Regions from separate parts of the Bacillus sp. CPT56D-587-MTF genome, predicted to be linked through region 2. Evidence: a T-box and tRNA genes for the amino acid it is inferred to sense, from the RefSeq annotation. Region 2 holds a T-box; the other holds one or more tRNA genes.
What was found. A T-box is a leader RNA that pairs with one kind of tRNA and senses whether it is charged. The one in region 2 lies ahead of AC3WVZ_RS21160 (valine--tRNA ligase), so its partner is inferred to be a tRNA-Val.
Positions count from the first base shown of each region.

Region 1 (8,321 bases), 3.1 Mb from region 2:
AACTATCTTCTATTTATTAACTTGTCTACTACTTGTAGCTAGTACTACTTATATAATATGTAACAAACGAGAACAAGTGCCACCTATGTTAGTATGGGACGAACAAGAATACTATGTTACGAATGAATCTGCCAAAATAGAAGAAGTTGGGCAAAAACTTGGCGAAGTAACAAAGGAAATCAAACGAAGTAAAAGACCTACTAAAAATAAAGAATCTAATACATTACAAGAGAAAACAGAAGTATTCACAATGATTGAGGAAGAAAAAAGTGATTACCCGCCTTTAATCATAAAGGAAGCTTATAGTGATAAATATAGGGTAGTGAGGCCGATTTTGAAGCAAGTATTATGATGAAAAGGAGATTCATATGCAGACAGTAATTTCGTATCCGTGGGTGTTAAGAAAAATATTTGTCTTTTTCCTCCTATCGGTGCTGTTTACATTTTGATGAATAGAGGAGTGATACAAAAGAGAGATTTTATATTTATTATTTGCTGCTATGAATATATCACTTTGGTTATTGCTTATGATTTTTGATTGGAGTATGTGGATGGTAGTAGGGCATTATTTGTTTGGAACAGTTGTTATTGTTTTTTCGAATATGAATAAGAGCTAAGCCAGCAACCTTAAAGTTGCTGGTTTTTATTTTGCTATTTATAATGAAGAAACAAATTTTTAATAGAGAGTAGTGGGCGTTATGAGATGGAAAGAAGGAACGTTTGAAAAAATAGACACGAATAACTCATCTGTTGAGCAACTTATAAACACGTTTAAGGAACAAAACTTAATTGGTGGAGCAATAATAAGCTGTTTTAAAGTGCATAACGAAAATTTTTTTAAAGAAATACCACATTCGAAAGATGGACATGAGCACTTCTTTAGAAGAATCTTCAACTCTTTAGATATAATCAATAACTTAGAAGAGTTAAAAATACATACATCAGACAAATATAAGTTTCGTTTTAAAGAGCAGCTGGCAGTTATGCTTGATGGTAGCATTGCTGCGCAAATTTTGTGGGGCGGAGCATATGAAGGGTTTAAGGAACGACCAGTTATCGCAAAACAATTAGCAGTCAATGTATGTCAATATATGTTCCAAGATCGATACGAAGATATTAAAGTGTTCGAAAGCTATCGCCCTTGGACAGATTGGTTTTACGATGTTGCGTGGGATGTTACTTGGATGGTGTTAGATAGTAGGGAACAGAAAATGTGGTTCATTTGTGCTACGGATACAGATTGATAGAAGAGGGACCTTGTAGGAATGCTGCAAGGCCCTTTATCTTTTGGGAATTAATAGAAAACGAATCATATAAATGCTATACTAAAAAATGTTTGTAATGTCAGTTTCATAATATTGTATGATGCTGACTTACTAGAAAAGATAAGAGGAGAATGAGCGTGCAAAAGATAAAGAGATTATTGCTATTAATGATGGTAGTAGGATTAACAGCAGGTGTTTTAGCAGGGTGTGCAAATCCGAAAGATACTACAGAAGAATTTTTAACAGCGATACAAAAAGGTGATGTAGAAAAGGCTCGTACATTTGTTGAGAGTGACAAAGAATTTAATAAACTAAATGAAAAAACAGATGATGCTGAGGCAAAAGCAATGCTAAGTGCAATTACAAAGAACTTTAAATTTGAAAAGGTAGAAGAAGTATCGAAAAAGGATGACAAAGCAGAAGTGAAAGTGAAAATTACATCTGCTGATCTATCCGTTGCTGTAACAAAAGCAGTGGGAGAAGTTATGCCAATGGCGTTCGCTAGTGCCTTTAGTGAAGACAAAGAACAATCTGAAAAAGCTATCGAAAAAACAATGACCTCAACTATCGTCAAAAACTTAGCAGATAAAGATGCAGCAATGGCAACTCGCGAAGTTACCTTGAACTTAAAGAAAGACAAAGATGGCGACTATAAAATTGTTGCTGACGATAACTTGAAAGAAGTATTGTTTGCAAATGCGAAGTCTTTGGAGAAGATGTTTGGTGGGAAGTAATTGAATTAGATAAAAAAGAGACACTATATCACGTAGAAGGTTGATATGGTGTCTCTTTTTTATATGACCCCGGAGAGGCTCGAACTCACGACCTCCACCCTGTCAAGGTGGCGCTCTCCCTGCTGAGCTACGGGATCCCAACTATAAATGTTACCATCAGCAATGTATTTTCATTTCATCCGTGTAATCGGAGAATTTGTACAATTTGTTGAGTATTGTAACACTTGATGTATTCCTATAATAGCAACGAACTTTAATAGTGTAAAGATGTAATTTTCTGAATATTTATATTCTAATTTTTGTATAAAAAAATAAGCCCCGAAGAGCTTATTTTAATAATAATATCAACGCAATTATCAATCATATTTTCAAAAATACAATCATAAATAATGGAGCTTGTTCATAAGCTATCGTCCTGTAACTGTCATTCCTGCTGTGTAAATTGTATCAATAGAACCGTCAGCGCCTTTTATTTCGACTTTATAACGATATGTTCCATCCTCATAAATATCATCGCCATATCCTGTGAAAGTTGCAATTTCATCATTGCTTCCAGCTGGGACCCATTGATTTTGCCAACGGAAGTTGGTTTCAAATTCTCCCCATCTATCGCCATATTTTTTCTCGATGCTGACATTGTAATGAATATCTTCAGCTCGTTCATTTGTAATTCTTGCAATTACGTTTTGACCAAAGTTATATTCTGTAGCGTGTACTTGAACTGTAACACCGTTCAACGTTTCGCTAGGACCACAAATATAACGACAGAACTCGCTTACTCCGTCAGCATGTGCTTTTGGTGTTTCAATGTTCATAACCGTTAAACCGCCTAAAGCTAATGCGCCAGTTAATAATACTTTACTAAATGCCTTCACTTGAAATTCCCCCTAAGTATATTCTCAATTCGTTCGATAGGCGTCACATTAAATAGTTTAATAAGATTAATCTAATCGAACACTTTTTTCCTCGAGTGCATTCGCTATGGATCTTTCATCTTGTAGTAATCTAATCCCTACATAAAATTTCATAGTTTTGATTCCATATATGTATCATGATTTACATAGAACAAATCTGTTAATACGCTTTGGTTATTTACTTATTCCACTACTTCTTATTACCTTTTATTGGTAAAACGTTGGTTTTATTATATACCATTATTATCTATTTACAAGAGAAAACAATACTGTATGCAAAAATGCATAATAAAAAACACTACTTGTATTCTGAATTACAGAATACAAGTAGTGTTGGGTTTCAATTAATATTTAATTGGAACCTAATGCTAATTTTTTATGTTTAACAGTATACATATATCACTGTTTTTTTAGTCATAATTGATAAAATTTGTTCAGGGGACACTCTTCCTGTTGAGCTATGGGATCTTTAAAAGGGAAAGTATAAGCGATTATGAGAGTAATGTATGAAGGGATAATGATGAGAAGCGAATTTAGTAGAAAGTAGTCTTTGGATGTAGAGGTTATATTATTTCCGATACCAATCCAAAGGACCTTCATCACTCAAATCAACAAGAAAAGGGAACAAGAAGTGTAAAGGTAAGCTTATAAGTTCTGGCATAGCGTTCACTGTTTTCTTTGATAGATATTGCCTCCCAAAACAATACGGACAATCTTTTTCAAATGTCACGAGTATTGACCATACATCTGGTTCTGGTGCAAAAAAATTAGGTTAATTGTAAGTAATCTTCTAATTTTGGACATACTGATACGATTACTCTGCAAAAGGGATGTGATCAGTATGAAAAAGGACAATTTGTTTAAATGGAAGCATTACCAACCAGATATAATTTTATTAACTGTACGTTGGTACCTACGGTACAATCTAAGTTTTCGAGATTTGGTGGAAATGATGGAAGAAAGAGGATTATCCTTAGCACATACAACGATTATGCGCTGGGTCCATCAATACGGACCGGAACTGGATAAACGGATCCGATGTCATCTTAAACAAACAAATGATTCATGGCGAGTGGATGAAACGTATATAAAAGTAAAAGGGCAATGGATGTATTTATACCGTGCGGTTGATTCTGAGGGAAATACGATTGACTTCAATCTTAGTAAAACTAGAAATCATAAGGCTGCAAAGCGATTCTTTAAGAAAGCTTTGCAATCTTTTCATGCCTCAAAACCTCGTACAATTACAATTGATAAAAATCCTGCTTATCCAGTTGCTATCACCAAATTAAAGAACGAGAAAAAAGTGCCGTTAGGCACTCAAATTCGGCAGATAAAATATCTAAATAACGTAGTGGAGCAAGACCATCGATTCATTAAAAAACGTGTACGCTCTATGTTAGGATTTAAATCTTTTGGCACCGCTACATGTATACTTGCAGGAGTAGAAGCCATGCATATGATAAAAAAAGAACAGGTTGATTTACGGGATCAGTCTGTTCAAAATCAAAAAGAATTTATTCATCAATTATTTGGATTAACAGCGTAAAGAATGATTCCAATAGGAATCCTCATTATTTCTTGGGAACGTATCCTTTCTTTGCACCAGAACCATACATCTTTTACTTTCCACTTCGTTTTACAATACGTACAACGCGCCATTGAGTTCCTCCTCAGTTTAAGGTGTTTTCTAATATATTCTACTTTATTGTACGAAAGTCATTTGAATTTGATGTGGTAAAATGCAAAACAAGCCTAACCTCGTTCTACATTCAGGGAGGGGTTAAGCTTGTTTTAATTCCGTTCAATGTCTCTTTGTATCAGGCTGTTTATACATTGCCTAGATAGCTTCGTGTTAAATTCGGGAGAATAATTTTTCCATCTTTACTGTATTTTTCGAATAGCTCTGATAGGAGAAAAATAAAGTTTTTATACTGTTCGTCATTTTCTTTCGGAGCATAAGATGCTGATAAATTCCTTCCCAAAAACCCTTCATAATCAAAAAGTAAATCATTTTGATATTCTTTAAAATCATACTTTCCATCTTTAAAAAAGTTGTTAAATACTTCTGGAGTTTCATCTATTCCACCGCTAAAGCCTTTAAAGTTTGGACAGGTTTTCTGGCAAATTTCTGCATTCTCTTTAATAAGTGGACTAGTTAAATCTCTACTATTCCAAACAAGTGCAACATTTGCTTTTTGTTTTAAAATTCGTTGGCATTCGATTTTGAAAGCCTCTTTATCAAACCAATGAAATGCTTGGGCAACAGTTACTAAATCTACACTATTTTCTTTTAAAGTGGTATTTTCAGCAGTTGCTTTTATGGATTGAAAACGAGAATATAGTTTTAATGATTGCTCAGCCATCTTTCTCATATCATCATTTGGCTCAACTCCAATAACATGTAAACCACTTTCAAGCAGCTGGTGGCTAAATATCCCCGTACCTGAACCAATATCAGCCACAATCTGATTCCCTTTCAGTTGGTTAGCTGAAAGCAAGTAATCAATATATTCATTAGGATAACTAGGGCGATATTTTGCATATATATCGGCCCTGTCAGTAAAATTTTCTGTTGTTTTCACAGTACTACCTTCTTTCTTACGATATGATGTACAGAAATAGAAATTAAATATGAATTCAGGCATCAGTCTTTAAGTCTACAACTTAAGAATCCAGCTAAATAGAGGGCCTCAGTTTCTTTATTCAAATATCCTTTATCCGTTTAGTATACTATTTTAGATAATATCTTCCAAAAGACTAGAATGGCTTACTCAATTATGTTTTAAAGTGTATATTTTTATGGATTTATTTAATAATTTATGAGCGATTGTATGTCGTATTACGTTTACGTAGGTAAGAGATTTTTATTTTTGCTATTTAAATTGGCCAATATATCCTTTTTACAATTTACTGAAAATCATGTATAACAGAGATACATGATTATTTTATCTCGCTATTTGCGGGCAGTAAGATCCCTTACCTCGAAATTCAGCAAAAGTAAAGAAGTTAGGTTCGGGTCGGAATGCCCGTAAAAGTCCGATTCGTGAGGGTTGATGAAAGTTTCACTTTATAAATATTCAGAAGTAGAGGGAGAAAAGTTGTAATGGTAAGAAAAACGTTCAAGATGCGCGTGTCTAAAAATAGAACGATTTCGATTAATGGATCGATTCTTGATGTGGATGTTACACATGATGAATTTTTACAAGAGTTTGTTGAGTGGGTTGATTCTAAAGGTTGGTCGTTTATGGGAATAACAGATGAGATTACGCCCGAGGAAGCTAGTCAAAAGTTAATAGATTCGTTGATTGATGAGAAGGATAAGAAAGAGTAATTCCTTCTTATTTTTATTGTATATTTATGTTCTTTATCGTAAAAGTATGATATAGTAAAAAATAGTGAAATTTCTTCCAATATAATACAAATTACATATGATTGGTAGATTTATTATTTTGTTAAGGAGTAAATGGAAAAGGGAGAGTCATATGGTAAATTTTAAGAAAATTTTGGTTTTTATTACAGTTATTTGTTCGTTTTTTTTGACGCCCATAACATTGTGTGCTGAGACGAATATTGGAGTAAATCCAGAACAAGCTGCACCACCACCTGCGGAAGGACCGAATGTTTTTAGTCAGTTTGCAACGACAATTGATGCGAAAACAGGAGATGTTTTGTATGATAAAAACGCATATCACCGAGCATATCCTGCTAGTACGACGAAGGTGTTAACAGCGATTTTACTCATGGAGCATACAAAGCCAGAGGATCAATTTACATTTTCACAATTAGCATTAGATCAAGAGAAGAGTAATTATCAAATTGAGTTTCAACCTGGAGAGACAATTAATAGAAATACTGCGCTTATGATTTTAATGGTGCTGAGTGCGAATGATGTGTCGTATGCGATTGCGGAGCGGATTGGCGGGAGTGTTGAGAATTTCGCTAATATGATGAATGAGAAAGCGAAGCAATTAGGGGCGAAAGATAGCCACTTTGTAACACCGAATGGATTGCATGATCCGAACCATTATACGACGCCGTATGATATGGCTATGATTACGAAGGGTGTGCAAAAGTATCCTGAAATTTTACAAGCGATGAATACGAAAAGAACGACAGTTACGACGTCTAGGCAGACGGTGTCTATTTTTAATAAATCTAATTTTTTTGAAAATCCATATAGCATTGGCGGTAAGACAGGGTTTACGAATGAAGCACGTAATACACTTGTTTTATTAAATGAGAAAGATGGAAATCGTATTATAAGCGTAGTAATGGCTTCTCAAAGACCTGAAATTTATGAAGATTTGAAGCAGATGGCGGAATATTCTTTCGGTCAATTTACGAAGCAAATGGTGCTTGATAAACATAATTGGCATCAAAAAACAACATATTTAAATAAAGATGTTAATTCTGAGTTGGAACAAAGTGCGGAGCTTATGCTTAAGAAAGATGAAGGGAAAAATGTGAAAACTATTTTCCGGGCGGCTTCATTAGATAAAGAATCTTTATATCATAAAGGAATACATCGTGGTGAGGTAGTTGGTGCAGTTGATATTACGAAAAATAATCAAACAATTGCGACGGTAAATGTTCTTTCAACAGAAGATGTCACTTTTACGATGCCTAAAAAAGATACAACTATGCCTGAAGTAAAAGACTCAAATGTGAAAGTAATAAGTGTTGGGATAGGTGCGATTATATTATTTGGAGCAATTTTATATGTAGTGTTGCGCCGAAATACAAAAGGAATGAAATCAGAAGATAAATAAATTACTAATAAAAAGACTGTGTAAAATTTTGGCACAGTCTTTTTTCTATATTTTAAATAACTAATAATTGTAAATTTTCTTATTGCAATAACTTAAAGTTCGTTATATCATTTACTTGTGTTCTTGTTAAAGAACAAAGTGGATGTTGCATACTTCAAATAATATAAAACAACGGAGAGGGAGAGAGACGATGAAATTAATATGGAAGATAATTAGCAACGCGATCTCATTTGTTTTATTTGCATTGATGGTTTTTTTAGCTTTTGTAGTTATTTCTTCAAAAGCAAGCGGTGGTGATCCGACAGTGATGGGATATCAATTTAAGAGCGTTCTTTCAGGATCAATGGAGCCGACGTTTTTAACAGGATCAATCATTGCAATAGAACCAAACAAAGATGGTTCTAAATATCAAAAAGGTGATGTTATTACCTTTAAAGAGAAAGATCAAAAAATTATCACTCACCGTATTATCGGTGTGAAAGATACAAATGGAAAAGTAATGTATGAAACAAAAGGGGATAACAACAACGGACCAGATTTAGAGCCAGTACTTGCAGAAAATGTAGTTGGAAAGTATGCAGATATTACAGTTCCGTATGTTGGTTATTTACTGAATTATGCGAATTCAAAAGCGGG
Region 1 covers NZ_JBYTEF010000001.1:992,858-1,001,178, forward strand. The annotation lists gene AC3WVZ_RS05190 (hypothetical protein) at 1-352, shown strand, start outside; partial or broken gene AC3WVZ_RS05195 (hypothetical protein) at 369-617, shown strand; gene AC3WVZ_RS05200 (hypothetical protein) at 699-1,244, shown strand; gene AC3WVZ_RS05205 (DUF5105 domain-containing protein) at 1,403-1,999, shown strand; tRNA gene AC3WVZ_RS05210 (tRNA-Val) at 2,064-2,136, opposite strand; gene AC3WVZ_RS05215 (hypothetical protein) at 2,407-2,874, opposite strand; gene AC3WVZ_RS05220 (IS6 family transposase) at 3,755-4,462, shown strand; gene AC3WVZ_RS05225 (class I SAM-dependent methyltransferase) at 4,743-5,498, opposite strand; gene AC3WVZ_RS05230 (hypothetical protein) at 6,020-6,247, shown strand; gene AC3WVZ_RS05235 (D-alanyl-D-alanine carboxypeptidase family protein) at 6,399-7,685, shown strand; gene sipW (signal peptidase I SipW) at 7,876-8,321, shown strand, end outside.
Region 1: it encodes a tRNA-Val, which carries the amino acid that the T-box ahead of AC3WVZ_RS21160 (valine--tRNA ligase) is inferred to sense. The anticodon was not compared.

Region 2 (8,321 bases):
GTTTGGGAGGGGGAAAAGAAGTGGCTACAGATCATTCGTTACGATTTTCATTAAAAGAATCTGTTTGGTTCCAAAAGGGACAGGAAGTCGAAGAACTTTTGTCAATTTCGTTAGATCCAGACGTTGAGATAGAAGAGCTTGATCATGAAGTAATCGTGAGAGGGCAATTAGATTTAACGGGAGAGTATGTTGCACGAAAAGATGATTCGGCGTATTCATTAAGAGAACTATCGCCAGCAAAGTCAATTGATTATGTAGAAACAAGGGAAGATGGGGTTAATGAACTTGTTCATTCCTTTCCGCTTGAAATATCAATTCCGAGAAATCGAGTGAAAGTAATTGAAGAGCTATATGTATCAATTGAGGAATTTGATTATGAATTAAAGGAAAATGGTTGCTTACAATTATTAGCGGATATATCTATTAGCGGTTTGTGTGATGAAGAGAGAAACGAGGATGAAGCTGAAGAGGAAGAAACGGTGTATGCCGAGTTAGAAGAAGATTCAGCGCAAGAGGACGAAAATAGACCGGCGCCGCATGTAGAAGAACCAGCATATAAGGAATCAGATGAGTGGGAAGATTACGCATTTGAACCGTTCCAATTAGAGGAAAGAAAAGAGCAGGAATTAGAAGAAGAGAAGATAGAGGAACATGAATTTGTGGAGCGTGAAGAGGGGCAAGAAACAACGCCGCAATTTGAACTGTTCGGACGAAAAGATTTCAAGAAAGAAAAAGCGAAAAAGCAGGAAGAACAAGAAGAAGAGTACTCACAGCGAGATGAAAATGCGCTTTATTTAACAAAATTATTTACGAAAGAACCGGAAGAAGAATTTACAAAGTTAAGAATGTATTTCGTGCAAGAAGGGGATACAATTGAATCTATTGCAGACCGTTATGAAACGTCTGTACAAAATTTATACCGTGTCAATCAAACAGAAGATATATTTTTAAATACGGGGCAAATTATTTATATTCCCGTTTCAAGGGTAAAGGCGAAATAAGGAAGTGAGTGTTTTCACTCACTTCCTTTCTTAGAGGCTATGTTTTGAATAGAAAGGGTTATTCGTATGGATATTGAGTTGCGAAATCACTATGAACCTATCGTGAGGCAATATAGATTAGATACGCAGCATATGGAAGAGCACGGAAATGTAATGAAAATTTATACGAATCAAGGTCCATATGCACTCAAGAAAATAGAAGGCAGAAAGTTAGAGCGGAATAACTTTCTGCATCATATTCAATATTTGAAGGAGAAAGGTTTTTCAAATTATGTACCTATATATCATGCGACGGATGGAAGTTATATTTTAAGTGACGGGACGTATAATTATTATTTAATGCCTTGGTTAGAACGTGCAGAAGGAAACGGTGAGGACAATGATCAATACCATAAAATGTTTCAGACACTTGGAACGTTGCATCAAAAAACTGTGAAGGAAGAAACGTATACGGAAGAAGATTTAGAAAAACATTATACAAGTATATCCGATCGTTGGGAAAATGATGGTGAGATGTTAGAAGAGTTTCTCGTAGAATCTGAATCAAAATGGTATATGTCCCCGTTTGAATTGCAATATTGTACGTACTATCATCATGTAATGAGAGCGCGTGAATTTGCAACGAAGCAATTAAATGAGTGGAACGATGCGATGAAAGAAAAGGAGAAAACGCGTATTACTTTTGTGCATGGTAATGTGTCACTGAATCATTTTTTATTTGACTATGAACGGAATGGCTATTTTATTAGTTTAGAAAAATCGAAGTTTGCAACGCCTGTGCAAGATATAGTAGGTTTTTATTCACGGTCTTTAAACACATATCCAATCGCAAGAAGTGATCGGTTTGAATGGTTTCAAATGTATCAAAAAAATTTCCCTTTTACGAAAGAAGAGCAACTACTTATGTTTGCGTATATGACGTATCCATCGCAATTTATTCGGCAAATCCAGTCTTATAAGAAAAGAAGAGATAATCGTAACGAGGAAAATGAACTGCGCGGAGTAAAGAGTTTGCAACAATCGCATTGGCTCGTTAGCAATATAGAATATTTCCTGTCACAATTACAAGCTGCCCAGCAAGGGAACGGATAAAGTAAACATTCCCCGCTGATGATTAGCCTTCACTAATTGGGCGTTTACGGGCACCAGGGCTCCCATCTAACTTCTTTGCTTCAGCTGAGTTTTGAGGTGGAGGTCTTACTGCCCACAAATAGCGGGGTAAAGAAGAGAAGTAGAGGATTCTACTTATCTTCTTTTTGGCACCAAAAGCTGTAGTTTTAAATTTATCTTGACGAATAAGGTTTCGTTTTTTACACTATTGTATATAATAATTAACAATCATATAAATGCCTTGAAGGGGAAGAGTATAACATGAAACGTCTTCAGAGAGGAGAATCATTAGCTGGGAGATTCTCTAGATAGTTATGTTAGAAGGTAGCCCTGGAGCATCTTTTCTGAACGGAATAGTTCTTATTAGGAAAAGACGGATTTGTCCGTTATCAAATTAAGAGTATAAGCAAATTATGAATTTGTTTGTAAATAAAGGTGGTACCGCGATGTCCCTCGTCCTTTTTGGATGAGGGACATTTTTTATTTTAAGGAGGGAAAATAATGTCAAACACGGAAAAGAATTTACCAACTAAATATGATCATATGTCCGTTGAAGAAGGCCTTTATCAATGGTGGCTTGAAGGCAAATATTTTGAAGCAACAGGAGACGAGAAGAAACAACCGTATACAATTGTAATTCCACCTCCAAACGTAACTGGTAAGTTACACTTAGGTCATGCTTGGGATACAACTCTTCAAGATATTTTAACTCGTACGAAGCGTATGCAAGGATACGATGTACTATGGCTTCCAGGAATGGACCATGCTGGTATCGCAACACAAGCGAAAGTAGAAGGAAAACTTCGTGAAGAAGGTATTTCACGTTACGATCTTGGCCGTGAAAAATTCCTTGAAAAAGCTTGGGAGTGGAAAGAAGAGTACGCTTCTCACATTCGTCAACAATGGGGGAAAGTTGGTTTAGGACTAGACTATTCTCGTGAACGCTTCACATTAGACAAAGGTTTATCAGATGCGGTTAATAAAGTATTCGTTCAATTATACGAAAAAGGCTTAATTTACCGTGGTGAATATATCATCAACTGGGATCCAGCAACACGTACAGCTCTTTCTGATATTGAAGTAATTCATAAAGAAGTTCAAGGTGCATTCTACCATATGAACTATCCGTTAACAGATGGTTCTGGTCACATTCGTCTTGCTACTACTCGTCCAGAAACGATGCTTGGTGATACAGCAGTAGCAGTTCATCCGGAAGACGATCGTTACAAACATTTAATCGGAAAAACAGTTACACTTCCAATCGTAGGCCGTGAGATTCCGATTATTGCTGATGAGTACGTAGAAAAAGATTTCGGAACGGGCGTTGTAAAAATTACGCCAGCTCATGACCCGAATGACTTTGAAGTAGGTAACCGTCATGACTTACCACGCATCTTAGTAATGAACGAAGATGGATCGATGAACGAAAAAGCTGGTAAGTATAACGGTATGGATCGTTTCGAATGCCGTAAAGAATTAGTAAAAGACTTACAAGAAGCTGGCGTATTAGTAGAAATCGAGCCACATATGCATTCAGTAGGTCATAGTGAGCGTAGCGGTGCGGTTGTTGAGCCTTATTTATCAACACAGTGGTTCGTAAAAATGGCTCCACTTGCTGAAAAAGCAGTAGCGCTTCAACAAAAAGAAGAAGAAAAAGTAACGTTCGTACCAGAGCGTTTTGAAAACACATATTTACGTTGGATGGAAAATATTCATGACTGGTGTATTTCTCGTCAATTATGGTGGGGACACCGTATTCCAGCTTGGTACCATAAAGAAACTGGTGAAGTATACGTAGGTACAGAAGCACCAGCAGATATTGAAAACTGGAATCAAGATAACGATGTACTTGATACATGGTTCAGTTCAGCATTATGGCCATTCTCCACACTTGGTTGGCCAAATGAAGATTCAGCAGACTTCAAACGTTACTATTCAACAGATGCACTAGTAACGGGTTATGATATCATCTTCTTCTGGGTATCTCGTATGATTTTCCAAGGTTTAGAGTTTACAGGCGAGCGTCCATTTAAAGATGTATTAATTCACGGTTTAGTTCGTGACGAGCAAGGTCGTAAAATGAGTAAATCTCTTGGTAACGGTATTGATCCAATGGATGTTATCGAGAAGTACGGTGCAGATGCAATGCGTTTCTTCTTATCAACAGGAAGTGCACCAGGTCAAGATTTACGTTTCAGCATGGAAAAAGTAGAATCTACTTGGAACTTCATTAATAAAATTTGGAACGCATCACGTTTCGTATTAATGAACATGGATGATATGAAGTATGAAGAAATCGATTTAACTGGTGAAAAATCAGTTGCGGATAAGTGGATCTTAACTCGCTTAAACGAAACAATCGAAAGCGTAACACGTAACATGGATAAATATGAGTTCGGTGAAGCTGGTCGTTCATTATACAACTTCATTTGGGACGATTTCTGTGATTGGTATATTGAAATGGCGAAACTTCCACTATACGGTGAAGATGAAGCAGCTAAGAAAACAACTCGTTCTATTTTAGCTTACGTATTAGATCAAACAATGCGTCTATTACACCCATTCATGCCATTCGTAACAGAGAAAATTTGGCAACATTTACCGCATGAAGGCGAGTCTATTACAGTAGCTGCGTGGCCAACAGTTCGCGAAGATTTACAAGATACGGAGGCTGCGGCAGAAATGCACCTTCTAGTTGATATCATTCGCTCTGTTCGTAACATCCGTGCAGAAGTAAATACGCCAATGAGCAAAAAAGTTCAAATGCAAATTAAAGCAAAAGATGAGGCTGTACTTGCTCAACTTACGAAAAACAGCTCTTACATTGAGCGTTTCTGTAACCCAAGCGAATTAACAATTCAAACGGACTTACAAGCGCCAGAAAAAGCAATGACTGCAATCGTATCAGGTGCAGAGTTATTCTTACCGTTAGCTGATCTTATCAATCTTGATGAAGAGAGAGCTCGTCTTGAGAAAGAACTTGAGAAGTTCGATAAAGAAGTAGAACGTGTACAGAAGAAACTTTCTAACCAAGGTTTCGTAGCGAAAGCTCCTGCAGCGGTTATTGAAGGAGAGCGTGCGAAAGAGCAAGATTACCTAGAAAAACGCGAAGCAGTTCGTCAACGTCTAGCAGATCTTGAAAAGTAAAAATATTTTTAGAGACTCACTATATTGGTGAGTCTCTTTTCTTTGCGTATAATAGAACTATGAAAGTTGTCTTTTGAAAGGGGAAAAGCATACGTGATACATACATACGAAGAAGCGATAGGGTGGATTCATAGCCGATTGAAATTTGGTATTAAACCAGGATTAGAAAGAATGAATTGGATGCTAGAAGAGCTCGGAAATCCAGAGCGTCATATAAAATGTGTTCATCTTGCTGGTACAAATGGAAAAGGTTCAACGTTAACATATATGCGTTACATGTTAGAAGGCGCGAAATATAAGGTAGGAACGTTTACCTCTCCTTACATCGAATCATTTAATGAACGCATTAGTGTGAATGGAACACCAATTGCAGACGAAGAGATTACTGAACTTGTAAAGCTGGTAAAACTAGTCGTGGAAAAACTAGATGAAACGGATTTAGGGGAAGCGACAGAGTTTGAAATTATTACTGTTATGGCGATTTGCTATTTCGGCAAATTCAATTTCTGTGATGTTGTTTTATTTGAAACAGGGCTTGGTGGACGTTTTGATTCTACCAATGTTATACACCCTGTTCTCACGATTATTACGAATATCGGTCACGATCATATGCATATTTTAGGAAATACACTAGGAGAAATTGCATATGAAAAGGCGGGGATTATTAAGTCTGGCGTGCCGGTAATTACTGGTGTACAAGATGAAGAAGCTTTGCAAGTCATTCAAAATGTTGCAAAGGAAAATCATGCAAACTTATACGAGATGGGCAACCATTTTACAGCATTACATAAACAGTCTAGTGAAGATGGAGAACAGTTCGATTTCACTTGTCCTTTCGCCTCTTTTGAAGATGTGCGAATCACAATGAAAGGCAGCCACCAAGTAGGAAACGCAGCACTTGCGCTTATGGCAGTCATGTATGTAAAAACATACTTATCATTTTTAATTGAGGAAGAAGAAATAAGAACTGGATTACAGGAAGCGTATTGGGTGGGGCGCTTTGAAAAACTGCAAAGTAATCCAGATATTATTATAGATGGTGCTCATAATCCAGAAGGTATCGAAAGCCTTGTGAAAACAGTAGAAGCGCATTACAAAGATAAAAATGTAATAGTGTTATTTACTGCCCTTGGTGATAAACAATTACATAACATGGTAGGCCAATTAGAAACCATTGCAGATGAAATTATTTTTACAACATTCGCCTTTGATCGTGCTATTTCTGCTGATAAGCTTGCATCATATTCACAGAAAGAATCAAAATTAGTTTTTGAAAATTGGAAAGAGGCAATTGATACAAAAGTTGAAATGATAGCAGAAAATGATGTTTTTATCATAACAGGTTCTCTTTATTTCATTTCTGAAGTACGAAAATATATTTGCGAGAAAAACTAGATAGTCTTTGCTATCTAGTTTTTTTGTTCTACAAATGAAGTCAAATGCATACATATAAGATAAATATATAGGGTTATTTGGCGAATTCCTCTGACAAATATCTCGTTTTTTTATGAAATGAATATGATATGATGCGGACAACGATAAGAGGTGAGGTGTGAGTGTATGGACAAGCAATCACGAACGATCTCAGTGAAAGTGAATGGAACAGAAGCGAAGTATGAGGAAAAAAAGAAAGATGAATTTGAATGGATGGTAGTAGAAAGTGAACGACCGAAAAATGTTGTTCCGTTTCAAAAAGCGAAATCAATGTCTGTGGAAAAATACCGAAAGAAGTGGAGTAATACATTAATTGTAATCGTTGCAACTGCAATCATTATCGGTACGGCGTTTGGAATGGGGATGCTTCATTTACTTACTGGACAAGGAACGACAGGAGGAAGTGAAGTGACAGCTTCAAGGCCGACTGGAAATGGAGAATCAAAGGTGGGTGGAACGGCAGAACAAACACCAGCACCGAAAGAAGAAAAACAAAAAGCACAAGCAGGAACTTCATTGGATCCAATGAAATTATTTTTTGTTCAAGGGGGGCTTTATTCTTCTGAAGAAAAGGGACAGGCAGCTCTTGAAGAATGGAAAGGCAATGGGGGCATTGGTGCTTTGAGACCGAGCGGTGATAAGTATGCAATAGTTGTTGGTATTGCTAGCGATGAACAGTCTATAAATCAATTAATGACTAAGTATAAAAATGATGGTGTCTCCGTTTTAAAAAAGAACTGGGATATAACAGATAAAGCATTGCTGAAAGATGATAAAGAAGTAGGAACATTTTTAACAAAAGTGCAGCCATTATACACTCATTTAGCAAAATATGCTTCTAGCGTACAAGTTGGTGGAAAAAGCAGCGCAAAAGATATAGAAGTAATTGAAAAAGAATGGAAAAAGGTTGAAAAAGAAGGGAAAAGTATGAAACAAGAAGAAGCAAAGAAACTGTATATGTATACGTCGGTAGCTGTACAAACAGTAAAAGATGGGAAGATGGATAAGGAATCTTTGGCGAAATTAAATCAAGTTATTATTGATGGTTTACTCTCGTATGAAAAAATTGTTTCGTAGAAAGTGAAATGATAGGATAATAAAATGAGTAAGAAAGAAGTACATGTACTTCTTTCTTTTCTTTTGAATTTAGAGCAAAGTGCTTTCTCTATGACAGGAATATAATCGTATGCAATAAAGAAGTGTTATTTTAGTTAGAGAAATTAATATTTCTTTCATTTGTGGGCAAACTATTCCTTTGATACGATTAATATAAATTGTTCTGCTTCATGTGAGAAAGGAAGGAGAAAATATGAGAAAAATAATTTTAGCTTCAGGGTCACCTCGGAGGAAGGAATTGCTTGAGTTAGCTAGTGTGCCATTTGAAATCGTTGTAAGTGAAGTAGAGGAAACAATTGGTGCATATTCATCGCCTTCTGATATTGTAATGTCGCTTGCCTTGCAAAAAGCATCAGCGGTGGCAGAAAATAATAGTGATCACATTGTGTTAGGTGCAGATACAATTGTTACATATGAGTCGCGTATTCTTGGTAAGCCTTCTAATGAGGATGAGGCGAAAGAGATGTTGCAATTACTATCAGGGAAAACACATGAAGTGTATACAGGTGTTGC
Region 2 covers NZ_JBYTEF010000001.1:4,099,727-4,108,047, reverse strand. The annotation lists gene spoVID (stage VI sporulation protein D) at 1-1,001, shown strand, start outside; gene ysxE (spore coat protein YsxE) at 1,068-2,093, shown strand; T-box leader at 2,344-2,575, shown strand; gene AC3WVZ_RS21160 (valine--tRNA ligase) at 2,613-5,258, shown strand; gene AC3WVZ_RS21155 (bifunctional folylpolyglutamate synthase/dihydrofolate synthase) at 5,352-6,653, shown strand; gene AC3WVZ_RS21150 (stage II sporulation protein B) at 6,819-7,769, shown strand; gene AC3WVZ_RS21145 (Maf family protein) at 8,002-8,321, shown strand, end outside.